DNA from 2 places in the Kribbella sp. NPDC055071 genome. Region 2 is predicted to be linked to the other one. Evidence: riboswitches for the same ligand, from Rfam matches in the RefSeq annotation. Region 2 holds a riboswitch; the other holds the start of a gene.
What was found. Region 2 has a riboswitch for thiamine pyrophosphate ahead of thiS (sulfur carrier protein ThiS). Riboswitches for the same ligand answer to the same signal wherever they lie in the genome.
Positions count from the first base shown of each region.

Region 1 (9,986 bases), on a different contig from region 2:
ATCCATTCCTTGGGGTGCTTGTCGATCCAGTCCTGCGCGACTCCCCAGGCGGCGACGTACGCACGGATCGCGGCAGCCTTCCCCGGATTCTCCAGGGATTCGGTCGGCACGTAGAGGTGGCCGGCGTCATCGCGGAGGCCGTGCTCGATCGTCGTACCGCCGTCCTTGCCGTACTTGGCCAGGTACCGCTTGATCTGGACACCGCCGATCGGCGCGACCTGGACCTGCTTCCCGGCGAGCGCGTTCACGTAGACGTCGCCGGTGCTGGGGAGCTCGATCAGCTTGACGTCGTCCTTGGTCAGGCCGGCCTTCTGCAGCACTTTGAGGACGAGCGCGCCCTGGGCCTGTCCCGGGCTGTACGCGATCGTCTTGCCACGCAGGTCCGCGAGCGTCTTCACCGTGGTGCCGGGGGCGATGCCCAGCTCGTAGATCGGGTGGTTGAGCGGGTCCTGGCGGAACTTCGAGGCGACGATCTTCACGTGCAGACCGGTCCAGGTCGCGTGGATCGGCGGGATCTCCGCGACCGAGCCGACGTCGAGCGCGTGCGCCCGGAACGCCTCGGTGGTCTGCGGACCGCCGCTCAGGTTCGCGAACTGGACGAACTTCGAGACCTTGTCGATCTGCCCGGACAGCTTGAGCGCCACCTCGGTGGCGGGGTCGCCGACGACGATCTTCGTGCCGTCGGGGACGGTCGTCGGCAGGGCGGCGTCGAGCGAGAGGGTCGCGCCGGCGTCCGCCTTGGCGCCACATCCGGTGACAACGGCCAGCAGGGCGAGTACGGCGTACAAACGTTTTCTAGACATGGTGGGCTTTCGCGTAGTGGCCGTCGTGGTAGAGCAGGGGCTCGTGCTCACGCCGTTCGGTGTGGGTGGTCAGGCGGGCGACGACCAGGGAGTGGTCGCCCACGGCGAAGCGGTGCTCGACCTGCGCACGCAGGAAGCTCGGGGCCTCGTCGAGTACGGGTTCGCCGGTCTGCAGTCGCGACCAGCGGGTCGGTTCGGCGAACCGGTCGATGCCGCTGGTGGCGAACCGGCCGGCGATCGGGTGCTGGTCGGCGGAGAGGAAGTTGATCACCAGGTTGTCGGTGCTGCTGACGGTCGGCCAGCTCGACGCCGTCCTGGCGATCGAGAAAGAGACCAGCGGCGGCAGCAGGCTGACCGAGACCAGTGAGGTCGCGGTGAACCCGACCGGGCCGTCACCCGCGTCCGCCGTGATCACCACGACACCGGCGGCGTGGCGACGAAACACGGAACGGAAGACGTCGGCGTCCACGATCCGCTCCTCCTGATGGTCGGGGACGACGGACAGGGCAGGGCGATTCAGGGCAGGCAAAGACATGTCTCTCCCTCGATCACGGGGCAGGGACGACCGGCAGCAGATACCGGGCGGAAGGTGGAAGCCGGTGCAGAACGGCTTCATGCAGCGCGGAGCTGGGGTGCAGCGACGGAACGCGTCACCGACAGGTGGAGCTCGCCGTCCGCAGCAGGTCGATGACGCGACGGCGGGTGAGGAAGGTCGTCGTCATGTCAGCAATCTTCGCATCATTGTCTACTGATGAACTAGACAATCTCGCGATCCGGGACGGCTGTCCGCAAACGACCACCCACCGGGACGACACGCCACCGGGTTGCCCTCACACTCCCGGGCCCCGGTGCGTTCTACTGACGTGATGGCTCGGGAGAAGGTCGGACTGCCGCCGTTCCAGGCGCTCGTCGACGATCACTGGCGCGACGTGGCGCGGCTGGCGCGCGCGTTGGCGGGACCGGTGGACGGCGACGACGTGGCCCAGCGCGCCTGGGAGAAGGCGTTCGCCGCGTACCCGGCGCTCACCTCGGCGAAGAACCTGCGCAGCTGGCTGCTGACCATCACGTCCCGGTGTGCGACCGACCTGCATCGCGCCCGCAAACCCCAACGACCCCTCGACGAGGCGCCACCCGTGTCGGTCAACGGCCCGGAGTCCGCCGACTGGCCGGATCCCGACCTCTGGCGAGCGGTCAACGAGCTGCCCGAACGTCAACGGTTCGCGATCACGCTCAAATACGTCGGCGACCTGGACCACCACGGTCTGGCCGCCGCCCTGGACACCACCCCCGCCGCATCGCGCCGGCTTGTCAGCGACGCCCTCGCGGCTTTGCGTACCAAACTCGGAGTAAACGTATGAATGACCTCGAGAACCGGCTCGCCCGGTTCACCATCCCTGATCTGAAACCACCGGTCTTTCCCGCCGCGGATGTCGCTTACACCCTGCATGACACTCCGATCGGCACGATGCTGCTCGCGGTCGCTCACGGCAAGGTGGTGGCCAGTTCCTTCGGTACCGAAGAGACCATCACGAACCGCCTCGCGCGGGCGGTCTCCCCGCGCGTACTGCGGCAGCCCGCCGCTCTGGACGACGTACGGCGGCAATTGGACGAATACCTGGCGGGGCGTCGGCAAGCGTTTGATCTCGAAGTGGATCTCGCGCTCGCGACACCCTTCCAACGCCTTGTGCTGAACGATTTGCCATTACACACGAGCTATGGCCGGACGACGACGTACGGGACTGTCGCCGGCGAGATCCACAAGCCGAAGGCGGCGCGAGCCGTCGGTACGGCGCTCGGCGCGAACCCCGTCTGCGTCGTGCTGCCGTGCCATCGGGTGATCGGCGCGAGCGGTGCGCTCACCGGGTACGCGGGCGGTCTGGACGCCAAGCGATTCCTGCTGAACCTTGAAGCAAAGGACTGAATTTCTTACCCACGGATTCGAAGCGAAGGAGGTGGAGTGGGCAGTTCGCGGGAATTGATTTACACTCCTCGAAACGAGGAGCAGGTCCCCAATGTGGAGTGGGGATCTGCTTCTTGTTTTCGGCCTCCGGCGCGACAAATGCGCCAGTGAGATTGTTTCGGAAAAGAATTCAGGTCGAGAAACTGACGCGTCAGTCAGATCCGGTCGGGCCGGGCTGGTGGATCTCCAGGATCAGACGGCGGCGGCCGCCCCACTCGCGCTTGTAGACCTTGTAGTTCTCGATGCCGGCGGCGGCGCAGAGGCGGCCGTAGCTGACCTCGTCGTGGATGAAGTGCACGCCGCTGCGGTTGTCGCTGAAGTCGGTGGTGACGATCCGGTGCTCGGGCCCCTGCCGCATCCCGTTGGCGATCTCGGCCGCGGTCGCCGGTCCCCAGGCCGGGCCCTCGATGATCGCGATCCCGCCCGGCTTCAGCACCCGGGAGATCTCGCAGATCGTGGAGATCTGCTCGTCCTCGGCGAACAGCTCGTGGAACGCGGTCCACAGGCAGATCACCGCGTCGAAGGCGTCCCAGCGGTACGGCAGGTCCGTCATCGAGCCGATCGCCCAGTCGATCTTGAGGTCTTCCTCGTCCGCCTTGGCCTTACCCGCCTCGATCAGGTTCGGCGAGATGTCCAGCCCACGGACGACCTTGCCGGCCCGGCGCAGCGGCAACGCGATCCGGCCGTACCCACAGCACAGGTCGAGGACCGACTCACGCCCCTCCAGCAGCTCCTCGACGGCGGTGATGATCGCCGCGTCCCGCTCGGGTGTCGTCCGCGAGATCAGTCCGTCGACCCCGAGTTCCGCGTACTCGGCCCGACTGCGCAGTGCGGAGTTCAGCATGATCGCCAGTATCCCGGGTGCTCCGGGTCAGTTGTCCAGCGGCCGGCGCCTGAGCTTGCCCAGCACGACCGCGGCGACCATCGAGACGACGATCGAGGTGTACGTCGCTCCGAGCCATCCCGGCACCGGGTGATGGTTGAACACCCGCTGCTGGACGTCGGTCCAGAACGGCGACCACCCGGCCACGGTGCCCGGGTTGACCAGCTGGTACGCGACGAAGCCGATCAGCCAGGCGACCGTGGGTTGCCAGCGGAACTTCGCCGTACTGGAGACATCCCACTGCATCTTGCTCACCACGAAGAAGTCGGCGATCGCGACCGCGAACAGCGGGATGAAGACCGAGCCGATCAGGTACAGGAACTGCGTGTAGTTGCCCAGGTCAACCATCAGCGCGATACCGGTGGCGATCACGCCGATCGCGACGGAGATCCAGCGCCGGTCGATGTGGCCGATCAGGTTGTGCGCGGCCATCGTGGTCGAGTAGACGTTCGCGTAGGCCTCATCGACCTCGTCCACCAGCAACACGAACAGCGCGATCGCACCGGCCGGCAGGGTGACCAGTGCGGTGATGACGTCCTCGCTGTTCGTCTGCAGGGTCGCGACTGCGAACACGCCCAAGGCGTAGTACCCGATAGCGGCCAGGCCGTAGCCGAGGGACGAACCGGCGAACGCGGCCTTGTTGGTGCGTGAGTGCCTGGTGTAGTCCGCGGCGAGTGGCGCGAACGAGACCACACCGGCGGCGGCCAGGTCCACGGCCGGCCAGAAGCCGAACACGCTGTCCTGCGGTAGTGCGTGGACTGGCTTGCTGAGGACCTGTACGAACAGGTAGATCGACGCGATCAGCACCAGCCAGACCATGAACTTCCGCAGCACCTTCACGCTGCCGAGCGGACGGACCGCCATGGCCGTGGCGATCACACCGGCAAGTACGACGAACAGCCAGCGCCAACGCTCGCTCGTCACCGCAACCGCGGCCTGGGAGATGACGATGATCTCCATGGTGGCCCAGCCGACGTTCTGGGCGATGTTGAGCACTGTCGGCGCTATGGAACCCTTGCGGCCGAAGAGGCCGCGGAGACTCGCCATCGCGGGCGCACCGGTCTGTGAACCGAAGACAGCGGCGCCACCGAGCACTAGGGCGCCGATACCGCAGCCGACGACGACTGCGAGCAGTCCCTGCCACAGTGAGCCGGTGTACGCGGCCACGAGAGCGCCGGTGACCGGGCCGAACAGTGAGATGCCGAAGTTGCCCCAGAGGGTGAACTGGTCCAGGAACCCGAGCGTTCGGGGCGCATCGGTGGTCAGAACGAGCGGAGCCTCGGTTTGCCTCGCAGGACGAACAGCAGTACTGGTCACGATGACCCGCTCCCTACGCCGGCATTACCCGGTCAGGTTCAGGCGGTCGGCGACCCTGCTGTCGCCCTCTCAGCCCGCGCAGATCGGTGCGAGCTCCCGCTGAGGTTTTGTTTGCCGCGTCAACAGTAGCTCTTCCGCCGGATGCGGGCGGCGGCTACTCGGTTTCCGGCGCGGCGGCTACTCGGATTCCGGCGCGGCGGCGGCTCGTTGGATGAGAGCGGCGACCTCGGGCCCGTTGGTGAGCACTGGCATGTGTGAGCCGGTTTCGAGCGTTCTGGCCTCGCCGTGGCTCAGCTCCGCGAGTCGTTGGACCCAGTCGGCCGGTGAGATCAGGTCGTGCTTGCAGCGCACGATGACCACCGGTGCCTTCACCTGAGTGATCACAGCGGCCAGGTCGTGGTGTCTGGCGGCTTCTGCGGCCCGCGCGATCGTGGAGAACGTCGTACGGGCGTACTGCGGGGTGACTACCCGGATCAGCCTCGGCGACTCCGGTACGGCGGAGCCCACGAACCGGACCGCGCGATCCACCCAGCTCGACATCCGCACGTCTCCGGTCGGAGCCGCGAGTACGAGCGCGTGGACCAGTTCGGGGTGGGTGACCGCGGTCTCGACCACGACCTGGCAGCTGGCCGAGTGACCTACCAGGACGGACCGCTCCCGGATCTTGTCCGCGAGTGCGACGCCCAGCGCGCGCGGGTGGAGATCCTCGCGGTCGCCTGCTGGTTCGCCGTACCCGGGCAACGTGAGGACCTGGTACGGCGTGGTCAGGTGCTCGACCGTCTTGGCGTAGGACTCCGGCCCGAGGCCGAGGCCTGGGACCAGGACGACGGGTGCGTTCACTCCCAGGGCGCTTTGGCCGGCGGACCTTGGACGATCGGGTTGCGCACCTCGGGCTTCAGCTCACGCCACCCGAGCGCCAGGCCGGCGGCGAGGATCAGCAGGCCGAGACCACCCCAGCCGTACGCCGTGGGCAACCGGTCGACCGAGCCGTCGATCGCACCCAGGCCGGTGGTCAGGACCATGATCAGCCAGATCAGGATCGGGATCACGGAGACCGCAACCAGCAGCAGGCCACCGAGCTCGATCGGATCGGGTTGGCGACCGGCCTTGCGGCGTGCGAGCACGTCGCGGATCCACATCGCCAGCGCGGCCAAGCCGACCACCACGAGCAGCAGCTGGCCGATCGCGTCGATCACGTCGGTGCGGAGCGGGTGGTTGAGCGGTGAGCCGGGCGCCTGGGAGATGTCCCGGAGTGAGACCCGTTGAATGGTCAGGACCAGCAGTCCGTAGATCCCCGCGATCAGAGTGGCCAGTCCGACGACTCGAGCGGCGCGCGGGTCACGGGGTGCGACCAGCTCTTCACGACCGTACGTCGGCAGCTCGTGCTGCTGCGGGTGCACCGGAGCGCCGTACGGGCTGCCCTGCCGATACACCGGCGGCTGCGTGTAGCCCGGGCCGCCGTACTGGCCCGGCGCTTGCCCTTGCTGAGCCGGTTGAGGTGGTTGGCCCTGGGCCGGTTGACCTTGCGGCGCCTGCGGGCCATACGTGCCACCGCCGTACGGCGTAGGCCGCGCGTAGTACTGCTCGTCCCCGGACTGGTCAGGCTCATCCCCCCGGCCATACGTCGGAAAATCCTGCGACGACACCACTCCACCTCCCCTCGGACTCAGCCATGACCCTCGACCCTACCCACCCAGCACCCGCCCCGAAAGGGCAGCTCAGGCGGTGCGGGTGCGGAGGAACTTGCCGAAGTGGGGGACTGTGAAGGCTACGGTGCCTCGTTCGGCGGAGAAGACGAGGCCTTTCTTGATGAGGCCGTCTCGGGCTGGGGAGAGGGACTGGGGTTTGCGGCTCAGGGTGTTGGCTACTTCGGCGGTGGGGACGGAGCCGTCGTCCACGCCGATGCCCAGCTCGGCCATGGCTCGCATGTACTCGCGTTCGGCGGGGGTGGCGCGTTCGTACCTCGAACCGAAGAAGCCGACGGTCAGCTCCGCCGACGCCTCCGGAGCGGCCAGGGCGACGTCTTTGATGGTGATCGGGGACGTCGGCGCGTGGTCCCAGGTGGAGTGGGCGAAGGCCTGGACGAAGTACGGGTAGCCGTCGGTCTGGGCGTACAGCTCGTCCAGCGCCTCCTCGTCGTACTGGACGCCCTCGCTCTCCGCGGGGATCATCAGCGCGCGATCACACGCCTCCCGCGCCAACCGGTCGACGCGGATGTAGCGGAAGAGCCGCTCGGAGTACGACTTGCTCGCAGACAGTACAGCGGGCAGATGCGGCAGACCGGCACCCACAACGACCAGTGGCGCGCTCTGCTGCGAGATCTCGTGACAAGCGGCGCACAGCGCGGACAGGTCGTCCGCACTGATGTCCTGCATCTCGTCGATGAACAGTCCGACCCCAACGGACAGATCGCCGGCCAAATCAGCCGCATCGGCGAACAGCTCGATCAGATCCATCTCGAGGTCACCGGAGTCGGCTCGGCCCTTCGCAGCGGCCACGTCCAGCGGCGGATGCCACCGGATCCCCTTCCGGTCGTTCGCAGCGGTCCGCAACGCGAACGCCTTCAGTACGGCGCTGAACTCGTCGACCCGGTCGTCGTCGCGATGCCGGTGCCCAAGCTCCCGCATGGCGGTGTGCAGCGCCTGCGCGATCGGCAGCCGGATGCTCTGGTCCGGCCGGGCCTCGATCTTCCCGGTACCCCAGGCACGCTTGATCGCCTGACTACGCAAGGTGTTGAGCAGGACGGTCTTGCCGACGCCACGCAGTCCGGACAGCACCAGACTCCGCTCGGGCCGGCCCGCGGCGACGCGCTCGAGCACCACCTCGAACTGCCGCACCTCGGTGTCGCGACCGGCCAGCTCAGGCGGCCGCTGACCGGCGCCGGGCGCATAGGGATTCCGGATCGGATCCATGCTGTCACTGTATGAGCCCGTCTAGCGTTTTCCTTAGATTGACCTAGCCGGCGCGAGAGCGTGTCGCGATCGGTCTCTACAGCTTTCTAGTGAAAAGAGTAGAAAATGGTAGACAGCACGAGCGAGTGGTAGCGCACTATGGTTCCGGCATGCGGGTGGAGTGGGCCGAGCAGGCCGGAGCGCTGTACGAGCGGGTGCATCAGCAGTACGTCGGCGGTGCCCGCAAGCTGGAGTCCCTGATCGACGAGCTGATCGGCGACGAGGAAGGCATCAACTACCTCAGCGCGACCGCACGCGCCAAGGACCCCGAGTCCTTCCTGGTCAAGGCGGCCAAACCGCACCCCGACGACCCCACTCGGCCCAAGTACGACGATCCGCTCAACCAGATCACCGACCTGGTCGCGGCTCGGGTGATCACGTTCCTGGTCGAGGCGGTGGACCGGGTCTGCGAGGTGATCGAGGCGGAGTTCGACATCGTCGAGCACACGGACATGGGCGCGCACACCCGGGCGCAGGGCGTGTTCGGGTACGCGAGCAAGCACTACCTGGTCCGGCTGAACGCCCATCGCCGCGAGTTGCCGGAGTACGCCGTACTGAAGAACCTGACGATGGAGATCCAGGTGCGTACGGCGGTCCAGCACGCGTGGGCCGAGTTCGAGCACGACATCCGGTACAAGCTGGACATCCCGCCGGCCCGCAAGCCCGAGTTCGACCGGCGCTTCCTGCTCGCCGCGGCGCTGATGGAGTTGGCCGACAACGAGTTCACCGAGATCGACCGGCTCTACCGCGAGCTCGCCGCGGCCGAGCCGGACAAGACCCCCCGTGATCTGACGACGGCGACACTCACGTCGTACCTGACCCGTCGTTATCCCGACGCGCCCCACGCGAAGACCAACCACTACGCGTGGATCCTCGGCATCCTCGGCCGGCTCGGCATCAGTACCGAGGAGCAGCTCACCGAGCTCCTGACCGGTATCGACATGTCCGCGGTGCAGGCCGCGATGACCCATCGCTTCCCGGCCGGCACGGTACGACGCCTGGACGACGACCTCCTGGCCGCGAAGGGCACGGCGTACATCGACCTGTTCCCGGAGGAGGAGCGCCGGCAGAAGATCCTCCGCGGCCGCCTGAAAGCCCTCGGCCGAGCCGGCATCATCGAGCTTTGACGAGATCGTCTGCGACTGAGGATGCGGTACGACGTGCCCACGCGCTGGTCGTGATCAGTCCGAGGATCAGCACCAGTACGCCGGATCCCGCGATGATGAACCAGCTCAGCTGGGCCGCATGTACGAACCCGGTCTCCAACGGACCGACCAGGCGAGCGGTGAGGACCGTGCCGGCGATCGCGACGCCGAGGGACACGCCGACCTGACGGCTGGTCGACGCGATCGCGGCTGCGACCCCGGCCTGCGCGCGTGGCATGCCGGAAACCGCGGCGTTCGTGATCGGCGCGTTCAGCATGCCGAAACCGAGTCCGAAGACCAGATAGCTGACCAGCAACATCACAGTCGACGTGGAGTTGCCCAGGCGCGACAGCAACAGGCCAGCGACCGTGAGCATGCTTCCGGCGACAACCAACGGCAGTCGCGGGCCACGGTGGCCGACGAGCCAGCCTGAGATCGGTGCGAACACCACAGTCATCGCAGCCATCGGCAACGTGAGCAGACCGGCATGCAGTGCGGTGAACCCACGCACCGACTGCAGATACAGCGAATTCAGGAACAAGAACCCGGACAGCGCCGAGAACCCGCACACCGCGATCAAAGTCGCGCCCGAGAACGGCGCACTCCGAAAGAACCGTGGATCCAGCAGTGGCTCCGCACGGCGACGCTCGTACAGAACCAACGACACCAGCGCCACCGCGAACAGCACAAAGCACCCGATGATCAGCGGCGAGCCCCACCCGGCCGACCGGCCCTCGATGATCCCGTACGTCAGCCCACCGAGCAGCAGTACGACGAGGACCTGCGCCACCGGGTCGATCCGGCGCGGCACCGCCGCCCGCGACTCGGACACGAAGAACGCGGTCATCAGTACGGCGGCAATCGTCACCGGCACGTTGATCCAGAAGATGAACCGCCAGCCCACCGAGTCGACCAGCGCCCCACCGA
Region 1 is NZ_JBSGUS010000023.1:111,040-121,025, reverse strand. It holds gene ACWF4Z_RS31520 (ABC transporter substrate-binding protein) at 1-803, opposite strand, end outside; gene ACWF4Z_RS31515 (flavin reductase family protein) at 796-1,338, opposite strand; gene ACWF4Z_RS31510 (RNA polymerase sigma factor) at 1,652-2,161, shown strand; gene ACWF4Z_RS31505 (methylated-DNA--[protein]-cysteine S-methyltransferase) at 2,158-2,724, shown strand; gene ACWF4Z_RS31500 (class I SAM-dependent methyltransferase) at 2,915-3,607, opposite strand; gene ACWF4Z_RS31495 (purine-cytosine permease family protein) at 3,635-4,963, opposite strand; TPP riboswitch at 4,957-5,073, opposite strand; gene ACWF4Z_RS31490 (alpha/beta fold hydrolase) at 5,141-5,803, opposite strand; gene ACWF4Z_RS31485 (hypothetical protein) at 5,800-6,609, opposite strand; gene ACWF4Z_RS31480 (ATP-binding protein) at 6,682-7,875, opposite strand; gene ACWF4Z_RS31475 (GTP pyrophosphokinase) at 8,025-9,041, shown strand; gene ACWF4Z_RS31470 (MFS transporter) at 9,028-9,986, opposite strand, start outside.
Region 1: it holds a riboswitch for thiamine pyrophosphate, as region 2 does, so the genes downstream of both, ACWF4Z_RS31495 (purine-cytosine permease family protein) here and thiS (sulfur carrier protein ThiS) in region 2, are expected to answer to the same signal.

Region 2 (9,986 bases):
CCGCGGGGGGAACCGACGGCGGGTTGGGGGGAACTGTGCCTTTCATTCGTGCTGCGCTCGCATCGGCCGCTCTACTGGTCGTCGGGGCAGGCTGTGGACCATCATCCGGTACGACGGACGTCGCCGACCCACCCGCGAGCGTCGCCACCATCACCAAGCCGACCTCCACACCCACATCCACACCGACCACACCGACCACACCGCCGACGACGGCAGCCACGCCGACCATCGAACCGCCCACGACGACCAAGCCGGCGATCGTCAAGCCGATCACGACCAAGACGAGGGTGTTCGAGTACCGCACGATCCCGTTCAAGAAGAAGACGGTGACGGACGACTCGATGCCCAAGGGCGAGAAGACCATCCGGACGGCAGGGGTCGATGGGACGCGCAAGCTGACCTATGAGATCACGTGGGTGAACGGCGTACAGAAGGCGAAGCGCCTGGTCCGGCAGGACGTCTCCAAGCAGCCGACGACGCAGGTGACAGCCGTCGGCACACAGGTCGAGGAGACCGAATCGTCCGGCTGCGACCCGAACTACAGCGGCTGCGTCCCGATCGCCAGCGACGTCGACTGTTCGGGCGGCAGCGGCAACGGTCCGGAGTACGTCGCGGGCCCGGTCGAGGTCATCGGGTCCGACATCTACGGACTGGACCGCGACCACGACGGCATCGGCTGCGAGGACTGACCAGCCGCAGACCGAACCAGCCGACGACTGACCTAACCAAAGGCTGATCCAGCCGGCAGCGCCACGCACGCGGCCGGCTCAATCACGAACCTGCGGACTCATCATCCGCAAGTCGGGTTAGGCCGGATCCCCAGGCCATCACAATCGCCACGGACAGCGCCAGCTGAGCGTGAGCACCGGTCGTCGCGGGTGATTGTGATGGGCTGGAGATCGGCAGCACGATCTAGGGTGGGCGGGTGCTGGTTTATGTGTTGGGGCCGCAGGATCTGGGGGAGGTTCGGTTTGCGGTTTCGCCGGCCGCTGAGATGGTTCTGTCGTTGCGGGCGCTGAGGGACCCTGGACGGTTTCCGCTGCAGTTGCGGTGGGTTCGGGCAGTGCAGCCTCGTCTACAGGAGCTGGACTGGTCGGTTCTGAAGTGGTTGGTCAACGACACGATGGGCAGCCCCGACTTCCTGACACCCCGGCCGACGTCGCCCCTGACGCAACTCGAGGACGAACTGGCGATCATCGCGGACGTCGACCCCGAAACCTTCGACCGCCAACTCGTTGCGGTCAACAACGCGAGACCTGAGGATCTGGACCCCGTCAAGGTCGTCGACGCACTCCGCGAGTACTGGGACGCGGTCATGGCGCCGTACTGGGATCGGATGCGCGCGATCCTCACCGCCGACATCAGCTACCGCGGACACATCCTGACCCAACACGGCACCGACGCGATGCTCAACGGACTCGGCCCCGCGATCACCTACAGCGACGGACTACTCAAGGTCGACCAGGTCAGCGACCCCAGCCGCACCGAGAAGGTCGACGGCCGCGGACTCGTCCTGCAGCCGACCTTGTTCGGGCCGCATGCGGTGATCCCGATGGAGGTCGGCGCCGCGCCCATCCTCGGGTACCCGCCGCGCGGCCAGGCCCACCTGTGGTCCGTCGTCGAACCGCCCTCACGACAGGATCTCGCCCAATTGATCGGTACGCCGCGCGCCCACATCCTCACGCTGCTCACGCATCCGCGCACCACGACCGACCTGGCCGGCGAGCTGAAGGTGACGCCGTCGGCCGTGAGCCAGCACCTTCAACTGCTGCGTCGTACCGGTCTGGTCGAGCCGGAACGTACCGGTAAACAAGTGCTTTACCGGCCGACCGAGCTCGCCGCACTCCTGACCGGATCCGATCCGACCTGAGCTATAGTCGAAACTCCGCGGGAGCTTGCAGGAGTGGGCTGAGAGGGTGACCGGACCGTCACCGACCGCTGAACCTGAATCGGGTAATTCCGGCGTAGGGAGGAAGCGATGCAAGAGCCTGTGTGGGTGAACGGTTCGGCGACCGACGTCGCCCCGGGTCGCTCCGTCGCCGAGCTGGTGCGGGAGTATTCCGACCGACAGACCGGGATCGCGGTGGCGATCAACGAGGATGTGCTGACCAAGGCCGAGTGGGCGGAGACGACCCTGAAGCCGGGCGATCGGGTCGAGATCGTCAGTGCGGTCCAAGGAGGCTGACATGGATGATCCGTTCGAGCTGGGCGGCCGCACGTACACGTCGCGACTCATCATGGGGACCGGCGGTTCGGCCAACCTGGAAGTGATGGAGGAGGCATTGATTGCCTCCGGCACCCAATTGACCACGGTCGCGATGCGTCGGCTGGGCACGGGCCACGAGGGCTCGGTCCTCGACGTACTCACGAAGCACGGCATCGACGTCCTGCCGAACACGGCCGGCTGCCACACCGCCGCCGAGGCGGTCCTCACCGCCAAGCTCGCCCGGGAGGCCTTGCAGACCGACCTGATCAAGGTCGAGGTCGTCGCCGACGACCACCTGCTCCTGCCGGACCCGATCGAGCTCCTCGACGCCGTAGATGCCTTGGTGGCCGACGGTTTCACCGTCCTCCCCTACACCAACGACGACCCGATCCTCGCGCGCCGGCTGGAGCAGGCGGGATGCGCTGCGGTGATGCCGTTGGCCGCGCCGATCGGTTCCGCGCTCGGCATCCGGAATCCGCACAACCTCGCGCTGATCGTCGAGGCCGCGAACGTCCCGGTAATCGTTGACGCAGGCATCGGTACGGCGAGTGACGCGGCGCTGGCCATGGAGCTCGGCTGCTCCGCGGTCATGCTCGCCACCCCGGTCACGCGGGCCGAGAAGCCCGCGCTGATGGCCGCGGCGATGCGCGACGCGATCTCGGCCGGTCGCAACGCACGCCTGGCCGGCCGCGTCCCGAAACGGTGGCAATCGGCCCACGCCTCATCCCCTACCACCGGCCTACCGACCTTCTGAGGAAGACCTTTGCGCAAGTTCTCGTACCCACAACCGGACGGTGTTGCCGCCGGCAAGGGATACAGCCATGTCGTGACCGGGCCTGGTCAGTGGGTGGCGATCTCCGGGCAGGTCGCGCTGGACAGCGACGGAAAGTTCGTCGGAGTCGGGGATCCGGCCGCGCAGGCCCGGCAGGTGTTCGCCAACCTGGAAGCCTGCCTGAAGGCCGCGGGTGCCACGTTCGCCGATGTGGTGAAGCTGACCTTCTACGTCACCGACATCGCGTATCTGCCGGCACTCCGCGCGGCCCGCGACGAGTACGTCGACACCGACAATCCACCCGCCTCGATGGCCCTGCAGGTCGCCGGGCTGTTCAGTCCCGACGCCCTGGTCGAGGTCGAGGCCGACGCCATCATCTGAGGCTAGCGCAACAGATCCACCGCAATCCGCGCCGCTTCGCCAATGGCAGCGTCGACCCGCGGCTGTCGGAAGTCACCCCGAGCGCTGCGAGTGAACACAGCAACGGCGAACGCCGCGCCACCCGGCAGCGTGACCACGCCGACCTCATGCCGCAGAGCGCCGTACGTCCCGGTCTTCCCCGCGACGAGCACCTCGTCATGCGGGAAACCGGACGCCAACCTCTGCAGGAACACCTGTCGCTGCATGGTCGCCCGCACAAACGAGGTCTGCTCGGTCGAGAGCAACTCACCCGCCCACAATCGCCGCAAGAGCAGCGTCAGGTCCCGCGGACAGCTCGCCGACGCGTTCGCCGCGTCGTAGACCCCGTCCGGATCGGTCTGATCGTTGTCCGCGAGTACGGCGAGGGCCGCATCCGGACTCGACAGACCGGTCAACCGCTGCAAGTACCGCAGCTGCGAAGCGGTTCCCCGCCGTACGGAGGTCCGTCGCAGACCGAAAGACTCGAGCAGCGCGGCCAACCGCTGTACGCCGACAACGTCGAGCAACGCGTCCGCCGAGGCATTGTCCGACACCGTCATCATCGACAGCGCGAGATCCCGCAGCGACGCCGTCACCGGATCCGCGAACAGCGCCAACCCGGTCGGTCCGTCCGTCCGCGTCGACGGATCCAACGTCACCCGCGTCCGCGGATCCACCTCACCCTGATCCACCAACCGGCAGAACCCAGCCAGTAAAGGCAGCTTGTAAACAGACGCCATCGGTACGACGTCATCCGCATCGACCTCGACCGTGGCGTCGGAATCGTCGAGCGAGACCGCATGCAGCCAACCCCGTACGCCGGCATCCTCGAAGACGCCCCTGATCCGCACATTCATGAGATCACCAGGGCGTCCGTCAGCTGCGCCATCACGTCCGTCGGCCGGAGGAACGGCGTACGCGTCCGGGACCACACCAGCCGAAGCCGCACCGGCAGCGGGTCGTCGACCAGTCGATGCCGCCCGATCCCCGGGGCGGCCAACGCCGGATCCGCCGTCACCACGATCGCCTGACCCGCCGCAGCCATCGCGAGCCCGGCCCGCTCATCCGTCACCACGACCGTGCCACCTTCCGGCCGATGCAACGCCAATGTGTCCAGGAAGAGATCCCGAGCCGCCGGAGCCTCCGCCCGCGGCCGAACGGCGACCGGCAGCCGACCCAACCGCCGCAACTTCAGCTCCGAACCGTCATCCGGAGTCAACGACGTCGGCACCAGCGCCCACGTCGGCAGCAACGTGACCGCCCCGGCCTCCAGCCCGTCCAGCACAGTCGGATGCAGTACGGCGGCCACCGTCAGCCGCCCCGTACCGACCTGGCCAACCAACGAACTGGTCGGCGCAGACACAACCGTCACCCGGCTCCCCGGGATGACCGCACCACAAGCCGCCGCCACCGCGGCTCCGGCCGACGGCGGAACCTCCGGCGCGAGTCCAAGCCGGATCTCCGGGCCTTCCGGATCCCTCCCGATCGCGGCCTGGTGCAGCTCCTCGATCGAGGTCAGCGCACGCCGCGCATACGGAAGCAGGGCGGCCCCGGCCGCGGTCAGCTCGACCCGACCCTGACCGCGCTCGAACAGCTTCGAACCGACGAGCGCCTCCAGCCGGCGCAGGCCCTGGGACAGCGGCGGCTGGGTGATACCGACAGCCCGGGCCGCATCGCCAAAGTGTTGCTCCTCGGCGAGCGCGATGAAGATCTGCAGATGCCGTTCAGTCAGCATGACCCAGCTGACCTGCGGCGATATCTCCAGACAATCGGATCATGCGTCAGAGCATATTCGACATGCCGCGCTCGCTTCACCTTGACTGAAGGCTCAGGTACGGCGAGAGAAGACAGCGTGAAGGTGAGTCGCAGAGGCATGTTGACCGGCGCAGCCGCGGTCGGAGCGGCCGGTGTGATCGGAGCCGCGACCCGCGAGCAGGTCGCCACAGCAGAAACCGAAACAATGACCCAGCAGCGGACGCCGGTGGAGATCACCTGGTTCGGCACGCACGCATGGCAGCTCAAGTCCGGCAACAGCGTCGTACTGACCGATCCGTGGCTGACTCGCTTCAAGACCGGCACGTTCACCCCGGAGGGCGCGGACCCCAAGACCAAGCTGGTGATCAAGCCCGAGGTGATCGATCGCCACCTCACCACGGCCGACGCGATCCTGGTCCACCACGCGCACTACGACCACATGGCCGACGTTCCGTACGTCGCGAAGAAGACGCAGGCGACCGTCCTCGGTACGCAGACCCACGTCAACCTGCTCAAGGCGATGCGGACCCCGGCGGACCTGCTCTCCCCGGTTCGCGGCGGCGAATACCTACCGTTCGGCGGTTTCACGATCGAGGTGTTCCCGTCGCTGCATTCGTGCAGTGGTGAGCGGCACACCTACGCCTGGCCGGGCTACCACCTGGAGTCGGTCCCGCCGCGTCCGCGGGTGATCGAGGACCTGGTCGAGGGCGGCACGCTCGCGTTCGTGATCACGATCGGCGGCCTGCGCATCCTCAGTCTGAGTACGGCGAACTTCGACCCGAACGCGCTGCGCGGCCTTCAGGTCGACGTCGCGTTCGCGGCCCCCGGCGGTGAGCCCGGCATCACCGATCGGCTACTGCAAACCATCAAGCCGGTGAAGACGGTCATCGCCACGCACTGGGACGACTTCGACAAGCCGCTCGACGAGCCAGGTGTCCCGTGGACCGATCTGGCCCCACTCCGCGCCTCGGTCGAGAAGACCGGCGCGAAGTTCGTCGTACTGGATCACCTGCAGAAGGTCACGCTTTGACGCGGTAGTGGTACTGCGAGACGGTCCGGAAGCCCAAGCGGTCGTAGAGGGCCCGGGCCGGCTCGTTGTCCGCGAGCACGCAGAGCCAGACCCACCGCGCGCCCAGTGTCGTTGCCTTCTGCAACAAGCCCTGGATCACCGCGAGTGCGATCCCCTGCCGGCGGAAACGCTCGTCGACGGCGAGGCAGTACAGCCCGGCCGTGTCCTCGACCAGGGCGAGCCGCCCGATCCCGCGAGCCGGCCGACCTTCGGGTACGACGGCGTACACAGCGTTCCCGCGGTCGAGAATCTCCCGGGCCGCCGCCTGCTCAGCCGAACCACCCCGCCCGTCGATGCTCCACCAGAGATCCATCCAGTCATTGGTCGGAGCCGACGAAATATTCACCCCGACCGACGGTGTCGGCAGCTTGGCGAGCACCTCGGAGATCTCGGCGTACTGCACCAATGTCGGCGTCTTCACCTGATAACCGCGCGCCTCGAGATGGGCATCGAGGTCGGACGGCTGGACCGCCGGAGTGATCTGGAACGACGGTGTGATGCCGTGGGATTCGTACAGATTTTCGACGTAATTCAAGGCTTTTCCGACGTCGAACGGCGTCCGCGCAGGCAGCACCGAATTCGCTCGCAGCGTCACACCGGCGTTGCGTCGGACCAACCAGCCGTCCAGCTCGGTCTTGGCCTCGGCAGGCCAGCCTTGGTTCATCAGGGAATCCATCCGAGCTGCGCTGATCACTCCACCGAGCGTAGAACTCAGCGGATCAGATTGCAAGACATTGAATATTTATTCATAGCTCCGCGGGCCGCTGGTCAGGACGCTGTCCGCAGCGAGCCGATGACGTCCGCGAGCAGATCGATGCCCTCGACAACTTCTTTTTGGCTGAGCGACCCGTACCCGAAGACCAGCCCGGCCGGCCCCGATCCCGACACCCAGTACGGCGCCAGCCCGTAGACCCCCAGCCCGCGTTCGCGGGCGGCGCGTTCGAGTGGCGTCTCGGCCAGATCAGGCGGCAAGAACGCCATCACGTGCAGCCCCGCCGACACCCCGACCGGCTCGAACTCCGGCAGCCGCGCCCCCAGCCGCTCGACCAACGTGTCCCGCAGCAACCGGTAGCGCGGCCGCATCCGGCGCAGATGCCGATCGAACTCGCCCCGGGCCACGAAGTCGGCGAACGCCAACTGATCGAACACCGGCGACCCGCGATCGTCCATCAGCTTCGCGCGCGACATCGGCTCGACCAGCCGGGCCGGCAGGATCAGCCACCCCAGACGCAATCCAGGGGCCAGCGTCTTGCTCGCCGTACCCGCGTAAGCCACGCGATCGGGAGCCAACCCCTGCATCGCGCCGATCGGCTCCCGGTCGTACCGGTACTCCGCGTCGTAGTCGTCCTCGATCACCAGCCGATCGCCGCGCGCAGCCCAGGCCACCAGCGCTGCCCGCGTCTGGGCGGACGCGACCGCCCCGGTCGGGAACTGATGCGCCGCCGTCACCAGTACGACGTCCGCCCCGGACCGCTCGAGTGCGTCGACATCGATTCCGGACTCCAGGACGGGTACACCGACCGCCTCGAGACCGGCCTTGGTCGCCACCTCGCGGAGATCGTTGTCGGACGGGTCTTCCACGGCGAGCCGTCGATATCCCTGCTCGGCGAGGACCTGCAGGATCAGCCGCGATCCCTGGGCGAACCCGTTGCAGATCAGCATGTTCTCCGCGCGGGCCGCCGTACCGCGGACCCGGTTGAGGTAGTCGGCGAGCGCCGTACGCAGCTCTTCGGTGCCGCGACCGTCGAGATAGGCCAGGCTGCGGTACGGCGTCTCGTTCAGGACACGGCGGACGGATCGCAACCAGGCCGCGCGGGGGAATTGCGAGACGTCGGGCCGGCTGTAGCGGAAGTCGATCCGCGGCGGGCCGGTCACCGACTGCGCGACGGCCGCGGCTTCGACGAGCGCGATGTCGGCGACCTGCGTGTAGCCGCCGCCACGGCTGACCAGGTACCCCTCGGCGACCAACTGTTGATAGGCCTCGACCACGACGCCACGCGAGAGCCCCAGGTCGGTCGCGAGCGCGCGGGTCGATGGCATCACGGTGTCCGCGCGCAGCAGCCCGGCCCGGATGCGCGTCCGGATTCCGCTCTCCACCTGCTGATGCAGCGGTACGCCGGTATCCCGCCGGAGCTCGACGAGCAGCTCACCGGTCCCTGAACTGGTCCTGATTCTGCTCACACAACTGGACCTTATCGGAGTACCGCTGCGCTGTCAGGGTTGATCCAGAGCCCAGATCAATGAGGAGTGAGACCGATGACCGCATTGCTGCTGCACCCCGGCGACCGTGGCTACGACGACGCCCGGACCGTCTGGAACGCGATGATCGACCGGCGGCCGAGTGTGATCGCCCGTTGTGCGAGCACCGAGGACGTGGTGAACGCGGTCCGGTTCGGCCGGTCGAGCGGGCTCGAGATCGCGGTCCGCTGCGGCGGTCACAACATCGCCGGTCAGGCCGTGCCCGAGGGTGGGCTGATGATCGACCTCACGCCGATGAACGCGGTCCGGGTCGATCCGGAACAGCAGCTGGCCTGGGTTCAGGGCGGTGCGTTGCTCGGTGAGTTGGACAAGGCTGCGCAGGAGTACGGTCTGGCGACGACTGCGGGCAACGTCTCGCACACCGGGGTCGGCGGGCTCACGCTCGGCGGTGGGATGGGGTGGCTGGCACGGCAATTCGGTCTGGCCTGCGACAACGTGGCGTCGTACGAGGTGGTGACCGCGGACGGTTCCGTGGTGCGGGCGAGCGCCGATGAGAACCCCGAGCTGTTCTGGGCTCTGCGCGGTGGGGGTGGGAATTTCGGGATCGTCACGATGTTCGAGTTCCGGTTGCATCAGGTGGGGACGCGGGCACTCAGCGCGGAGTTCACCTTTCCGGCGTCGGCGGGGTTCGACGTACTGCGCGGGTGGCGGGCGTTGAACGAGACGGCACCACGGGAGGCGACGTTCACTGCGGTCGTCAGGCCGGACTCGGTGACGGTTGGGTACGTGTGGGTCGGCGAAGGCGGGGACGAGCTGCTTGCGGCGTTCCGGGCGCTCGGGCCGGTCAGCGATGAGGTTGTGGACGAGACGACGTACCTGCAATTGCAGACGCGGGACGACAGCATCCAGGGCCACCGGTACCGCCGGTACTGGAAGGGTCACTACTTCAAGTCGCTGCCGGACGACGCGATCCGGGCGTTGCTGGCGACTCCGGGTGTGTCCGCGAGTCTGCAGGCGTACGGCGGCGCGATCGCCGACGTCCCCGATGACGACGCGGCGTTCAGCCAGCGGGACACGCTGTTCGAGTTCGTCACGTCGACGCGCTGGGACGACCCGGCCGAAGACGAGCACCGGATCGCCGAGCTCCGCGCGTACGCCGCGACTCTCGAGCCGTACGCCGGGGGCGCTTACCTGAACACGCTCAACGGCGACCCGATCAACCGGGCCTTCCCGCCGGCGAAGCTGACCCGGCTGACCGCCCTGAAAACGGCGTACGACCCGGCCAACGTCTTCCACCTGAATCAGAACATCCAGCCCGGTACGACGACGGCCGAGTCCGCGGCCTGATCCAGGGCGCGGCATGATGGACAGGTGACGACTGAACTGACACCCGACCTCGCCGCGACGATCGAGGAAGGGTTTGCGCGGCGGGACCGGGCGAACATGCAGCCGACGATCGACTTCTTCCAGCGGCTGCTGACCGAGCACCCGGACAACCCGTACGTGCTCTATGAGGTCGGCGGCTCGTACGACACCGACGGCCAGGAAGAGAAGGCGATCGGGTACTACGAGCGCGCACTCCCGCA
Region 2 is NZ_JBSGUS010000050.1:2,834-12,819, reverse strand. It holds gene ACWF4Z_RS37815 (G5 domain-containing protein) at 36-689, shown strand; gene ACWF4Z_RS37810 (DUF5937 family protein) at 1,064-1,870, shown strand; TPP riboswitch at 1,878-1,988, shown strand; gene thiS (sulfur carrier protein ThiS) at 1,979-2,185, shown strand; gene ACWF4Z_RS37800 (thiazole synthase) at 2,187-2,960, shown strand; gene ACWF4Z_RS37795 (RidA family protein) at 2,970-3,359, shown strand; gene ACWF4Z_RS37790 (serine hydrolase) at 3,362-4,234, opposite strand; gene ACWF4Z_RS37785 (LysR family transcriptional regulator) at 4,231-5,112, opposite strand; gene ACWF4Z_RS37780 (MBL fold metallo-hydrolase) at 5,251-6,162, shown strand; gene ACWF4Z_RS37775 (GNAT family N-acetyltransferase) at 6,152-6,895, opposite strand; gene pdxR (MocR-like pyridoxine biosynthesis transcription factor PdxR) at 6,970-8,382, opposite strand; gene ACWF4Z_RS37765 (FAD-binding oxidoreductase) at 8,458-9,747, shown strand; gene ACWF4Z_RS37760 (tetratricopeptide repeat protein) at 9,772-9,986, shown strand, end outside.